Halioglobus japonicus: one gene and its partner. The protein of the gene in region 1 interacts with the protein of each later gene in a pairwise test. Links are inferred from orthologs where the notes say so. Each region holds a gene or a part of one and is shown on either strand. Other genes may lie near its edges.

Region 1 (6,350 bases):
GCGCCTGACTCAAGCCATATATACCCAGTGCCAGGCCAATGGCAGTGGGCGACACTCCCTCCAACCCCTCGGCATAGAGCGCAAGCAGTGGCAGGACCATAAAGAGGCCGAGCATACGGAAACTGTAAAGCAGCGCCAGGGAGCTGACGGTGCGCCGCTCCTGTTGGCTCATGGGGTGTTCAGTGATCATGGGTTAGTGGCCAAAATACAGAGCTCAATAATAACAGTTCCCAACTACTCTTTGCATGCCCAGTACCGGTAGCAGTACACTGATCCGTTTCGGTTTCACAGCGGTATCAAGGCCCAGACATGGACACTATTCACGTTCGCGGCGCACGCACGCACAACCTCAAGAACATTGACCTGGACATCCCCCGCGACAAGCTGGTGGTGATTACGGGTCTGTCCGGCTCGGGCAAGTCATCACTGGCCTTCGATACTCTGTACGCGGAAGGGCAGCGACGTTACGTGGAAAGCCTGTCCACCTATGCCAGGCAGTTCCTGTCAATGATGGAAAAGCCCGATATGGACCACATCGAAGGCCTGTCGCCAGCGATTTCGATCGAGCAGAAGTCGACCTCGCACAACCCAAGGTCCACCGTGGGCACCATCACCGAGATCTATGATTACCTGCGTCTGCTGTTTGCACGGGTGGGAGAGCCCCGCTGCCCTGAGCACGGGCTCAGCCTGCAGGCGCAGACGGTGAGCCAAATGGTGGACAGCGTGCTGGCACTGCCAGAGGGCAGTAAACTGATGCTGCTGGCGCCCGTTGTCCGCGACCGCAAGGGTGAGCATCTGCACGTTTTTGAAGAACTTCGCGCATCGGGCTTTGTGCGCGCGCGCATCGACGGCATCGTCACCGACCTGGACGACGTGCCAGAGCTGGAGAAGAATAAGAAGCACCGCATTGAGGTGGTGGTAGACCGATTCAAGGTCCGCGCTGACCTAGGCCTGCGCCTGGCCGAGTCCTTCGAGACCGCACTCGGCCTCACTGACGGCCTGGCCTCCGTCTCGTGGATGGACGGCGAAGGCGACGATATCGCCTTTTCGGCTCGCTTTGCCTGCCCCACCTGTGGCCATAGCATCGACGAGTTGGAACCACGCCTGTTCTCATTCAACAACCCAGCAGGGGCCTGCCCGAGCTGTGACGGCCTGGGTGTCAAACAGTACTTCGACCCCGAGCGTATTGTCCTGCACCCCGAGGCGAGCCTCGCCGAGGGCGCAATTCGCGGCTGGGACCGGCGTAACGTCTACTACTTCCACATGCTCACGTCGCTGGCTGAGCACTACGGATTTGACATCGATGCGCCATTTGAATCACTGAGCAAGAAACATCGCCAGGTAATCCTGCACGGGTCGGGCAAGACTGAGATCGCCTTCGCTTATGTGAACGATCGCGGCGACGTGTTCAAGCGCACCCATCCCTTCGAGGGCATTATCCCCAACATGGAGCGGCGCTATCGCGACACCGATTCGAACTCTGTGCGCGAGGACCTGGCCAAGTTCCTGACCACAGCCCCCTGCCCCGACTGTGGCGGCACGCGCCTACGCGAGGATGCCCGCCACGTATTCGTGGATGAGCGAAATTTGCCGGCCATTACCGATATGTCTGTGGGTGAAGCTGAGGACTACTTCAATGCACTGGAACTGGAGGGTCGCGAAGGCGAAATTGCCGACAAGATTCTAAAGGAGTTACGCGCCCGATATCGCTTCCTGGTCGACGTAGGCCTCAACTACCTGACCCTGAACCGTAGCGCAGAGACGCTGTCAGGCGGCGAAGCCCAGCGTATCCGTCTGGCGTCACAGATTGGCGCCGGGCTTGTCGGCGTCATGTATATCCTCGACGAACCCTCTATTGGCCTACACCAGCGCGACAACGAACGCCTGCTCAACACCCTGACGCACCTGCGTGACCTCGGCAACACCGTGCTGGTGGTCGAGCACGATGAGGACGCGATTCGCACCGCCGACCACATTATCGATATTGGCCCCGGCGCCGGTGTGCACGGTGGGCAGGTAGTCGCGGAAGGCCCGATGAAAGCCATTGTGGCCAATAAAGCGTCCCTCACCGGTGACTACCTCTCCGGGCGACGCAAAATTGAGGTACCGAAAAAGCGGACCGAAGCAGACCCGAAGAAACAACTGGTCCTGTCCGGTGCGCGCGGCAACAACCTGCAGGACGTCACTCTGGAGGTGCCGGTGGGATTGCTCACCTGTGTCACCGGCGTCTCAGGTTCAGGGAAATCCACGCTGATTAACAGCACGCTCTACCCACTGGCGGCCACCGAGCTCAACGGCGCCACGACCCTTACCCCGGCGGCCTACAACAGTATCGAGGGCATGGACCATATCGATAAATGTATCGACATCGACCAGAGCCCGATCGGCCGCACACCGCGCTCCAACCCGGCCACGTATACCGGCATTTTCACGCCCGTGCGCGAGCTGTTCGCCGGCACCCAGGAAGCGCGCTCACGCGGCTACAAGCCGGGACGTTTCAGTTTCAACGTGAAAGGTGGACGCTGCGAGGCCTGTCAGGGCGACGGCGTGACCAAGGTGGAGATGCACTTCCTGCCGGACATCTATGTACCCTGCGACGTGTGCAAGGGGAAACGCTACAACCGTGAGACCCTGGAAATCCGCTACAAGGGCAAGAACATCAACGAAGTGCTCGAGATGACCGTGGAAGACGCGCTGGAGTTTTTTGAAGCCGTGCCCGCCATCAACCGCAAGCTACAGACACTAATGGATGTTGGCCTGTCCTATATTCGCCTGGGCCAGGCGGCGACCACGCTTTCCGGCGGTGAAGCCCAGCGAGTCAAGCTATCCCGCGAGCTCTCCAAGCGCGACACAGGCAAAACCCTGTATATTCTTGATGAACCCACTACCGGCCTGCACTTCGAGGACATCAAGCAATTGCTGGAGGTGCTTCACCGCCTGCGTGACCACGGCAACACCATGGTCATCATTGAACACAACCTTGACGTGATTAAAACCGCCGACTGGATTATCGACCTCGGCCCCGAGGGTGGCTCCGGCGGCGGCCAGATTATCGCCACTGGTACGCCCGAAGAGGTCGCCAAGACCAAGGGCTCCTTCACCGGCCAGTTCCTCGCCCCCATGCTCAAACCCAAACGGGGCAAAAAGGCCGCCTGAAGCCATGAAAATCTTGGTCGTCGACGACGAGCCCCTGGCGCGCGAGCGGTTACTGAGACTGGTGGCGCGCCTACGCCCCGACGCAGACTGCCTGGAGGCCAGTGACGGGGAGGCCGCACTGCAACTGGCCAGGCAACACCTGCCCGAACTGATTTTGCTCGACATTCGCATGCCCGGACTGGGCGGTATCGAGGTTGCTGCGGCACTGGCAGAACTGGAAGCCCCGCCAGCTATCGTGTTCTGCACCGCCTACGACGAATACGCACTACAGGCCTTCCAGCAGCAGGCCGTGGCCTACCTGCTAAAACCGGTGCGCGAGGCCGACCTGGAAAAAGCGCTGCTAACCGCAGGCAAGGTCAACCGCCTGCAACTGGCGGAGCTGAATAGCCTTGGCAGCGGCGATATCGAGCTGATTTCCAGCCAGACTCACCGGGGTGTCGCCACCCTGCCACTCAAGGATATTCGCTGTTTCGTCGCGGAGCACAAATACGTAACCGCGCACACACCCGCTTCACAGCTGGTGCTTCAACAGAGCCTGCGGGATCTTGAAGAGAGTTACGGTGACCGCTTTTTACGCGTCCACCGCAATACACTGGTAGCAACTGCCCATATTCAACGCCTGGAAAAAAGCGATGAAGGCAGCTGGTGCGTGGTACTGGGTGGCATGGACGACAAACCGATTATCAGCCGCCGCCATTTGAGTGAAGTCAAAGCGAGAGTGGCGAACCCCGAGTAGGGTTTACTTGGGCTTCAGCGACCAGTCACTGTGCCCCGGTGCGGCCGCGTGGTCATCCGTGGCACCATCGCCGAGAATCCCCGAATTAGCGACTTTGATATAGGCCTCAAGGCGGGCCTGAGCCTGCATTCGGTCGCCAAAAGGTCCCTCCATCGTACCCTCGCGGGTCGCGAAAAACCACTGTCCATTGTGCTCGAAAAAGCGATCTGAGCGAAAAAAGCTCTTCTCTTCCTGGTCGCTTTTGCGTCGTTCTGTCATGGCCGTTTGTCTGTCGCTGAGAGAGTCAGTGAATACACCTCAAACTGTAGCACAAGCACCCGCTAACCCCCGGTCAAAAAACGTGACCCAGCGCACGTTTTGAACCGCACTGGACGACTGGAGCAAGCCCGGTCATGATGATGCCAAACCCCCGAACGAAGGAATTGGCATGTCCGCAGGCCTGCCCTCGCAAACAGACCCCACTGGCAGTGACGCCAGCGAGGGCGGCGCACTCTTTATTCCCAATCTGTGCAGCCCCCATGCGGTGCTGTTTATGGTACTGCTCACCGAGCTCATTGTGATGGTCCATGTACTGGCGAGCAGCAGCCTGCGGGGCTTCGACTGGCCCCTGCTGGCCGGCGGTTCAATGCTGGCGCAGTGGATTGTACTGCTCAGCGGTGCCTTGCTGTGCTGGCTGCGTGAACCCCTCTCCGGCTTCTCGCTCCCCATAGCCACCATCCTGTGCCTGATCATCATCAGTCTGGTCACTGCGTTGAGCAGCTATCTCGGCCAGACCCTGCTGGCGCCGCTGACAGAGGTGCCCCAGCAGGTCAGCTGGATTGTGCGCAACGTGGTCATCGCCAACGTGCTAGGCGGTATCGTGTTGCGGTACTTCTCCCTGCAACAGCAATTACAGATCCAACAACGCGCCGAGTTGCAGGCCCGCCTGGACTCGCTGCGCGCCAGAATCCACCCGCATTTCCTGTTCAATACACTGAACAGCATTGCCAGCCTCATCGAAACCCGCCCAGAGCGGGCCGAACAGGCTGTGGAGGACCTGGCCGAGCTGTTTCGGGCAAGCCTCAAGGACAGCAACAACCGCACGACCGTGGCAGACGAGTTGCATCTGGTCGACCTCTATCTGGCGATTGAAAAGCTGCGCCTGGGGGACAGACTGGCGGTAACCCGGGACGTACAGCCTGACTGCCTCCCGGTCGCCATGCCTTCCCTGCTGCTGCAACCGCTGGTGGAAAATGCGGTATATCACGGCGTGGCGGCGATTCCAGCGGGCGGCGAGATAGTCATACGCATCTGGCGCGAAGAACACTGTCTTCACGCCCGCATTGAAAACCCTACCCCTGCTAAAGCCCCCCCTTCTGAGGGAAATCAGGTGGGCCTGGCCAATGTGGAGCTGCGCCTGAAGGCCATGTTCGGCGCCAGCGCCACCCTGGTCGCCAGCCACGCCGCCGGAAGGTTTATTGTCGAACTCCGCTATCCCGACCAAAAAAGTGATTAAAATCACATTTTTCCTTTGATTCCCGCCGCTTATCGCGGTTTCTTACCGTTTATCAATAAGCATATTGCTTGTCCCAAGTGAGTTTCTAAACTACGTATGGGGATGAGTACTTTTGGAGTGCAAATTGCTCGAAACAACGAAACAAAAAAATTCGCTCACCGGCTCACTGCAGCAAGGGTTTACCCTCGTGGAGCTGATGGTGGTGATCACCGTTCTGCTGGTGTTACTCGTGGTCGCGGTGCCTGGACTATCCAGCCTGATTCGCAACAATCAGATGGTCACTGACACCTATGCACTGAGAGCCACTTTGAATAACGCTCGCTCAGAGGCAATCACGCGTCGCGCGCGTGTCGTTGTATGCCCAACGACCGATGGCAGCGCCTGTGTTTCATCCTCTGATTGGAGTACCGGCTACATGACGTTCGTGGATACTGATCAAAACACCGTTCCGGACCCCAATGACCCAGCTGAAGAACTCATTCAGTGGGAGCCTCGCAGTCGCGCCATGGAAGTGCTCTTTGATAGTGTATCGGGCGCTCAGACCGTGGCCTTCAGCTCGCGCGGCATTGCACTCGGTTCGGAAGGCACCTTCCTGTTCTGCGATGAACGCGGCGCAGCCGAAGCACGCGGTCTGCAGCTTACTCCTGTCGGCTCGGTCAGGTCTGCAATTGGCGCTGAGGTATCTGCCGCCGCCGCCAATTTCTCCAGTGAGTGCCCCTGACATGAACACCACAACAAAACAGCAGGGAATGACCCTGATTGAAGCACTGATCGCTGCAGTGATTTTGGCCATCGGCATTCTCGGTATCGTTAGCCTATTAGGCGTATCGAAGGTGGCTCAACACGACACCGTGCAGCGAACTCGCGCTGTGTCACTGGCCGATGATTTGCTGGAACGCATCCGTCGCAACCCTGAGGGCGTTGCCGAATACACAGCTCACAACCCGCTGAACGGCTCGAGCG
Region 2 (5,959 bases), 1.9 Mb from region 1 along the record:
AATCGCTCGGTGGCCTTTGAGCAATTTGTCTTTTACGTCTGCTTCACCGGCTGCGGCCAGGAACGTGGGCAGCCAGTCCATGTGGTGCATGATCTCATTGGACACGGAGCCAGCCTCAATCTTGCCAGGCCAGCGCACCATGGCCGGCACTCGCCAGCCGCCTTCCCAGTTGGTGTTTTTCTCACCGCGGAACGGCGTCGTGGCAGCGTCGGGCCAGGTGTTCATATGAGGCCCGTTGTCAGTGGAATAAAAGATGATGGTGTTTTCCGCGATATTCAGCTCTTCCAGTTTCTCCAGAAACAGGCCGATGTGGGCATCATGCTCCAACATGCCGCAGGTGTAAGGATCGCGACCACGACGTGGATACGTCTCCTGACACCACTTCAGCTTGTCATCAGAGACATGGGTGCGGAAATGCATGCGCGTGCCGCTCCACCAGACGAAGAACGGCTTGTCGACTTTGACGGCCTTCTCAATAAACTTGAGAGCTTCCGCCACAGTGTCGTCGTCGACAATTTCCATGCGCTTTTTGGTGAGTGCGCCGGTGTCTTCGATCTTGCCATCGGCGAAAGAGCGAATCACACCTCGCGGGCCAAACTGCTCGCGGAAGCTAGGGTCATCCGGATAGTCGTAGTTTTCGGGCTCTTCTTCTGCATTGAGGTGATACAGGTTGCCGTAGAACTCGTCGAAACCATGGTTGGTGGGCAGGTGTTCGTCTTTGTCCCCAAGGTGATTTTTGCCAAATTGCCCCGTCATATAACCGTGGTTTTTGAGCAGACCGGCAATGGTGGGATCTTCTTCCCGCATGCCCAGGTCTGCACCCGGCAATCCGACCTTACTCAGACCGGTGCGGAAAACCGACTGTCCCATGATGAAAGATGAGCGACCAGCGGTACAGCTCTGCTCACCGTAGTAGTCAGTAAAAATCATGCCTTCCTTGGCGATGCGGTCAATGTTGGGCGTAGTGTAGCCCATCATCCCCTTGGTATAGGCAGAGATATTGGACTGGCCAACATCATCACCCCATACGACGAGGATGTTGGGCCTGTCAGCCGCCTGGGCACCCAGCGCAATGCACGCGAAGGCTCCAGCCACTAACAACTTGGTGTATTTCAGCATTGATAACTCCTTGGAATGTCTTGCGGAAAGTTGCTTTCCTGTCTGAATATAGACCACGCAACCTGATCCGCAATGCGCGCTTTCCCATTACATGGCGTTGACGGCCATGATCCTGTCGCCGGCTGCCATGTGCGCCATCCTGCCGCCTCCTTAGGATGATTCTTATGACCACAGGAGGATCAGAATATGGCTATTGTTGCTATTCCCAAACGCCCCCGCCCGCACCAGCCTGAGGCCCAGGTGCCAGCCAATGATTCGCGTAAGCGGGAGTTGATAGAGATGCTCGCTCGCGGCGACTTTCATGGCGCAGAGTCCATTCGCCAAGAAATGTGCGCCGCTAAGGAAAAAGTGGTCAACAAGCACGAGGCCGCCGCCACACCCGCGAATAACGAGCTGAGTGTCGTCAGCTGGCGCAACGATGAGGGCGAGCTGGAAACCCTGGAAATGACTGCCACGCCAGAAGCGCAAGCCTACTTCGAAAGCGTGATGGCCAAGGAGGCCGCCAACTAGGCCTCCAAGAGGAAGGCCTGCTGCTTGATCTCGGCGACCTGGTCGCGCAGCGCAGCGGCCTCCTCGAACTCCAGATTCTTGGCATGCTCCTGCATCTGGTCTTCCAGTTGCTTGAGTTTGCGCGACAGGGCCGCCGGTGACAGGCTGGCGATCTCGGCCCCAAAGGCGAGCTTGGGCTCCGCCACCTTCTTGGCCTTTGCCTTGCCCTTGGTGGGCATGCGCCGGGCACCTTCCATGATGTCTTGAACCGATTTTTCCACGCCCCTCGGGGTAATGCCATGCTCAGCATTGTGGGCGAGCTGTTTCTGCCGGCGACGCTCCGTTTCGGCCATGGCCCGTTCCATGGAGCCGGTAATGTTGTCGGCATACAGAATTGCGCGACCATTGAGGTTTCGCGCCGCCCGGCCAATGGTCTGGATAAGCGAGCGATCCGATCGCAGGAAGCCCTCCTTGTCGGCATCCAGAATAGCCACCAGCGACACCTCAGGCATATCCAGACCTTCCCGCAACAGATTGATGCCCACCAGCACGTCGAATTCACCCAGGCGTAGATCGCGAATAATCTCGACCCGCTCCACGGTATCGATATCGGAGTGCAGGTAGCGCACGCGCACGCTGTGGTCGCTCAAGTACTCGGTGAGGTCCTCCGCCATGCGCTTGGTCAGGGTGGTCACCAACACACGCTCGCCCCGCTCCACAGTTGTCCGGATTTCGCCGAGCAAATCATCGACCTGGGTGGTCGCAGGTCGCACTTCGAGCCCGGGATCAAGCAGCCCGGTGGGTCTTACCACCTGCTCCACCACCCGTCCGGCATGTTCGTCTTCATACTTGCCGGGCGTGGCCGAGACGAAGATTGCCTGGGGCACCAAGCGCTCCCACTCCTCAAAACGCAGCGGCCGGTTATCCAGGGCAGATGGCAGCCGGAAACCGTATTCCACCAGGGTTTCCTTACGCGACCGGTCACCTTTATACATGGCGCCGATCTGGGGAATGGTGACGTGGGATTCGTCGACAATCACCAGCGCATTATCGGGCAGGTATTCAAACAGCGTCGGCGGCGGCTCACCGGCGGCACGGCCAGACAGATAGCGGGAATAGTTTTCCACCCCCTGGCAGTAACCCAGTTCACGAATCATCTCGAGGTCGTACTTGGTCCGCTGGGCCAGACGCTGGGCCTCAACAAGTTTGTCGAGATCCTTGAGTTGATCGAGCCGCACTTCCAGTTCTGCCTCGATCTGATCTACCGCGCGCAGCATGACATCGCGCTCGGTAACATAGTGGCTTTTCGGGAAAATTGTAATCCGGGGTATCTTGGCCTCGACAGCTCCGGTTAAGGGGTCGAACAGGTAGATGTTCTCGATTTCCTCGTCAAACAGCTCGATACGCACTGCTTCTCGCTCGGAGTCTGCCGGGAAGATATCGATGACATCGCCGCGCACCCGGTAGGTGGCACGGGAGAAATCCACGTCGTTGCGGGTGTACTGCAGCTCCGCCAGGTGCCGGAGAATCTTGCGCTGGTCAATAATCTCCCCGCGGGACAGGTGCATACGCATCTTGTAGTAGGACTCTGGATCACCCAGGCCATAGATCGCCGATACCGTGGCCACCACCAGACAGTCATCGCGCTCCATCAACGCCTTGGTGGCGGATAGCCGCATCTGCTCGATGTGGTCGTTCACCGAGGCGTCTTTCTCAATAAAGGTATCCGAAGACGGCACATAGGCCTCAGGCTGGTAGTAGTCGTAGTAGGAGACAAAGTATTCCACCGCGTTATTGGGGAAGAACTCCTTGAATTCGCCGTAGAGCTGGGCCGCCAGTGTCTTATTGTGCGCCATGACAATGGTGGGCCGCTGCAGCTTTTCCACCACCTGGGCCATGGTGAAGGTCTTACCGGATCCGGTCACCCCCAACAGGGTCTGGGAAGCCAGCCCCGCCTGCACCCCTTCCACCAACTGACGAATCGCCTCCGGCTGGTCGCCAGCGGGCTCGAACTTGGACTCTACCTTGAAGGGACGCGACATCGTGGACAGCTCTTGCGATCAAAAAATAGCCGTTAATTATCATCCACATAGGACGGAATTGCAGCCTGTTTTCGACCCTCGAAAAGAATCTGAAATAATTCGATTCGGGGTGTTGACCATCCCCCCTCCATCATTAATATACGCGGCCTCTGACGAGATCAATTCCGCCTTAGCTCAGTTGGTAGAGCAAATGACTGTTAATCATTGGGTCGCTGGTTCGAGCCCAGCAGGCGGAGCCAAATTCTGAAAAAGCCCTGAAGCATTGCTTCGGGGCTTTTTTTTACCCGTCAGATCACTGCTGCGACTACAAATCAATCAACGAACCGGGAAGCCCCCATCTAGCCAGCGAACACGCTCCACATTGCCGGGTCAATAGTCATTTGCATGCATGCATTGTTCGATGCACTATGTTGGCTGGGTCCAACAATAATAACAGGTGCATATTGAACCCCCTCCCCTGAAGAAACTGCTTCTGGCAGCCTCAGCCTTGGTCGGGAGCGTCCTTGTCGCTGGCGCGATCCTGCTAGTAACCTTCGGCTATTCCAAGCCACCCGAAAGATGGTGGTATCCCTTTATTGTGTCGGTATTTTCTGATTACTACACCACGGGCCCTTTCGCGATGACCACCAATGCGCGAGAAGACAGCCCCGCATGGGATGCGATGCCGGCCCTGAATCTCACCCAGGCGCGCATGACGTATGCCATGAGCCGGGGTGAGGCCGATATCGAAATCGCCTGGTTGTTCAATCACGGTGAATGGGTAGATAGCCCAAGCCCTATAGGAGGTTCTCCCAACCCCAATGGCGCCGAGACAGCGCTTAGCAAAACACTAACCGCAGCGGGCTATGACTATGACCGTATCAGCCGCGAGGACCTCACCACTGCCACAGGCCAGAATGGCCTGCTACAGGTCGGCCAAGCGCAGTATCGCGCGTTGCTCATCGACAATGTGAGCGCGGCCAACCCCCTCATGCTGGCAAACGTGATCGCGCTTGCGCGTCAAGGCATACCCGTTGTCTGGCTTGGGGACTTGCCGAGACGCGCTATTGGCTGGTCCGACCACGTGCGACGTGATCAGTTGGTCAGCGAGCAGCGCGCACAGCTTACACAAGAGGTGCAACAGGCATCCGCGAGTGAGGTGGTCGATACATTGCATGCAGCAGGGGTCCTGCCACGCCTGCGTGTAGTGGGCGATGCACCCGCGACGATCCGCAGTCAACGCCGCCGGTTCGCGGCCGGCGAGTTAATCCTATTGTTTAACGAACACAACAGCGGCTACCAACAGACCGTAATACCGGACACGCCATTTGAGCGCGCATTTCTGCTCGATCCTGAAACCGGCGACGCGACTGAAATAACCAGCGGACCGAAAGGCGAGTTGTCGCTATCAGTGCCAGCCAGGCGGAGCAGGCTGCTCATGCTACAAGTGACACAAGCACGGACAGCCAGCACCGAAGAGGAGGTCAATCAATTTGATTGGCGCCTTTGGAAAAGCCCACCCGAGTCAATGTACCCCTCTATTCGCTGGTGGTGGCCGGGCAATGCGGTGGAAGCGGCACAACTGCGCACTGAACTGAGGAGCATGCACGCAGCGGCGTTCCGCGCAGTGGAACTACAGACGTTAACGATCGGGATGACCGAGCAGCATTTACAGGATCAGGAACAGCGTATCTATCAGGTGGGTAGCCCCGCCTACTTCGACAATATCAAAACGGTTATGTCTCTTGCCAAGGAACTGGGTATGAGCATAGATATCACGTTGGGCAGCGGCTGGTCCAGTGGCGGGCCATTTATTAAACGCTTTGCTGAAAAGCAATTATTACCAGCAAGTGTGGACGTGATCGGCCCAGCCATACATAGCGCTCCGCTGCCACCGGCAAGCGAACCGGGCTATGTTGGCCTGACCAACTTAGTGATCAAGAATACCATTGGCACCTTTGATGACGGAGCGGTTCTCCACGCCGTTGTGGCCGGCAAGCTCGACGACGCTACTGATCCACCCACGCTGACACAGCTGGTAGACCTGACTCAACACGTGGACGGCGGCAACTTGCGATGGCAAGTTCCCGCTGGCAAACATCGCATTTTCGCGCTGTACGAGAATAAGACAGCGCACAACGTGGCGGCTTCTGCTTACACCAACGGCCGTCTGGAATCGCCTGTAGTGGACCATCTGGACCCGGCGGGGGCTGCGGAGTATATCGATACACTGGCCAATCCCTGGCTGGATGCACTCGCACCCTATAAACCCCGCGCAGTGTTTATCGACAGCTTTGAGTTGATCGGTGAACTACCCTGGTCCTCGGTGT

The links. Proteins that work in one complex are often made in the same cells at the same time.
Region 2: the proteins of uvrA (region 1) and uvrB interact in binary tests that used the Escherichia coli proteins (3 or more experiments, as listed by UniProt). The link is inferred for Halioglobus japonicus from one-to-one orthologs.

Annotation. Positions count from the first base shown.
Region 1 is NZ_CP019450.1:1,340,372-1,346,721, reverse strand. The notes cover bases 1-3,356. They hold uvrA (excinuclease ABC subunit UvrA), read left to right. Parts: upstream 1-309; coding sequence 310-3,156; downstream 3,157-3,356. Other genes in these bases: BST95_RS06420 (LytR/AlgR family response regulator transcription factor), read left to right, coding at 3,161-3,356; BST95_RS06430 (MFS transporter), read right to left, coding at 1-190. In the rest of the region: more of BST95_RS06420, read left to right, coding at 3,357-3,892; BST95_RS06415 (DUF6316 family protein), read right to left, coding at 3,896-4,150; BST95_RS06410 (sensor histidine kinase), read left to right, coding at 4,320-5,387; BST95_RS06405 (GspH/FimT family pseudopilin), read left to right, coding at 5,512-6,108; type IV pilus modification protein PilV, read left to right, coding at 6,110-6,350. UniProt on the Escherichia coli protein: The UvrABC repair system catalyzes the recognition and processing of DNA lesions. UvrA is an ATPase and a DNA-binding protein. A damage recognition complex composed of 2 UvrA and 2 UvrB subunits scans DNA for abnormalities.
Region 2 is NZ_CP019450.1:3,272,630-3,278,588, forward strand. Bases 1,139-4,103 are described here. They hold uvrB (excinuclease ABC subunit UvrB), read right to left. Parts: upstream 3,651-4,103; coding sequence 1,626-3,650; downstream 1,139-1,625. Other genes in these bases: BST95_RS15435 (hypothetical protein), read left to right, coding at 1,306-1,629. In the rest of the region: BST95_RS15430 (arylsulfatase), read right to left, coding at 1-1,119; BST95_RS15450 (glycosyl hydrolase), read left to right, coding at 4,228-5,959. UniProt on the Escherichia coli protein: The UvrABC repair system catalyzes the recognition and processing of DNA lesions. A damage recognition complex composed of 2 UvrA and 2 UvrB subunits scans DNA for abnormalities.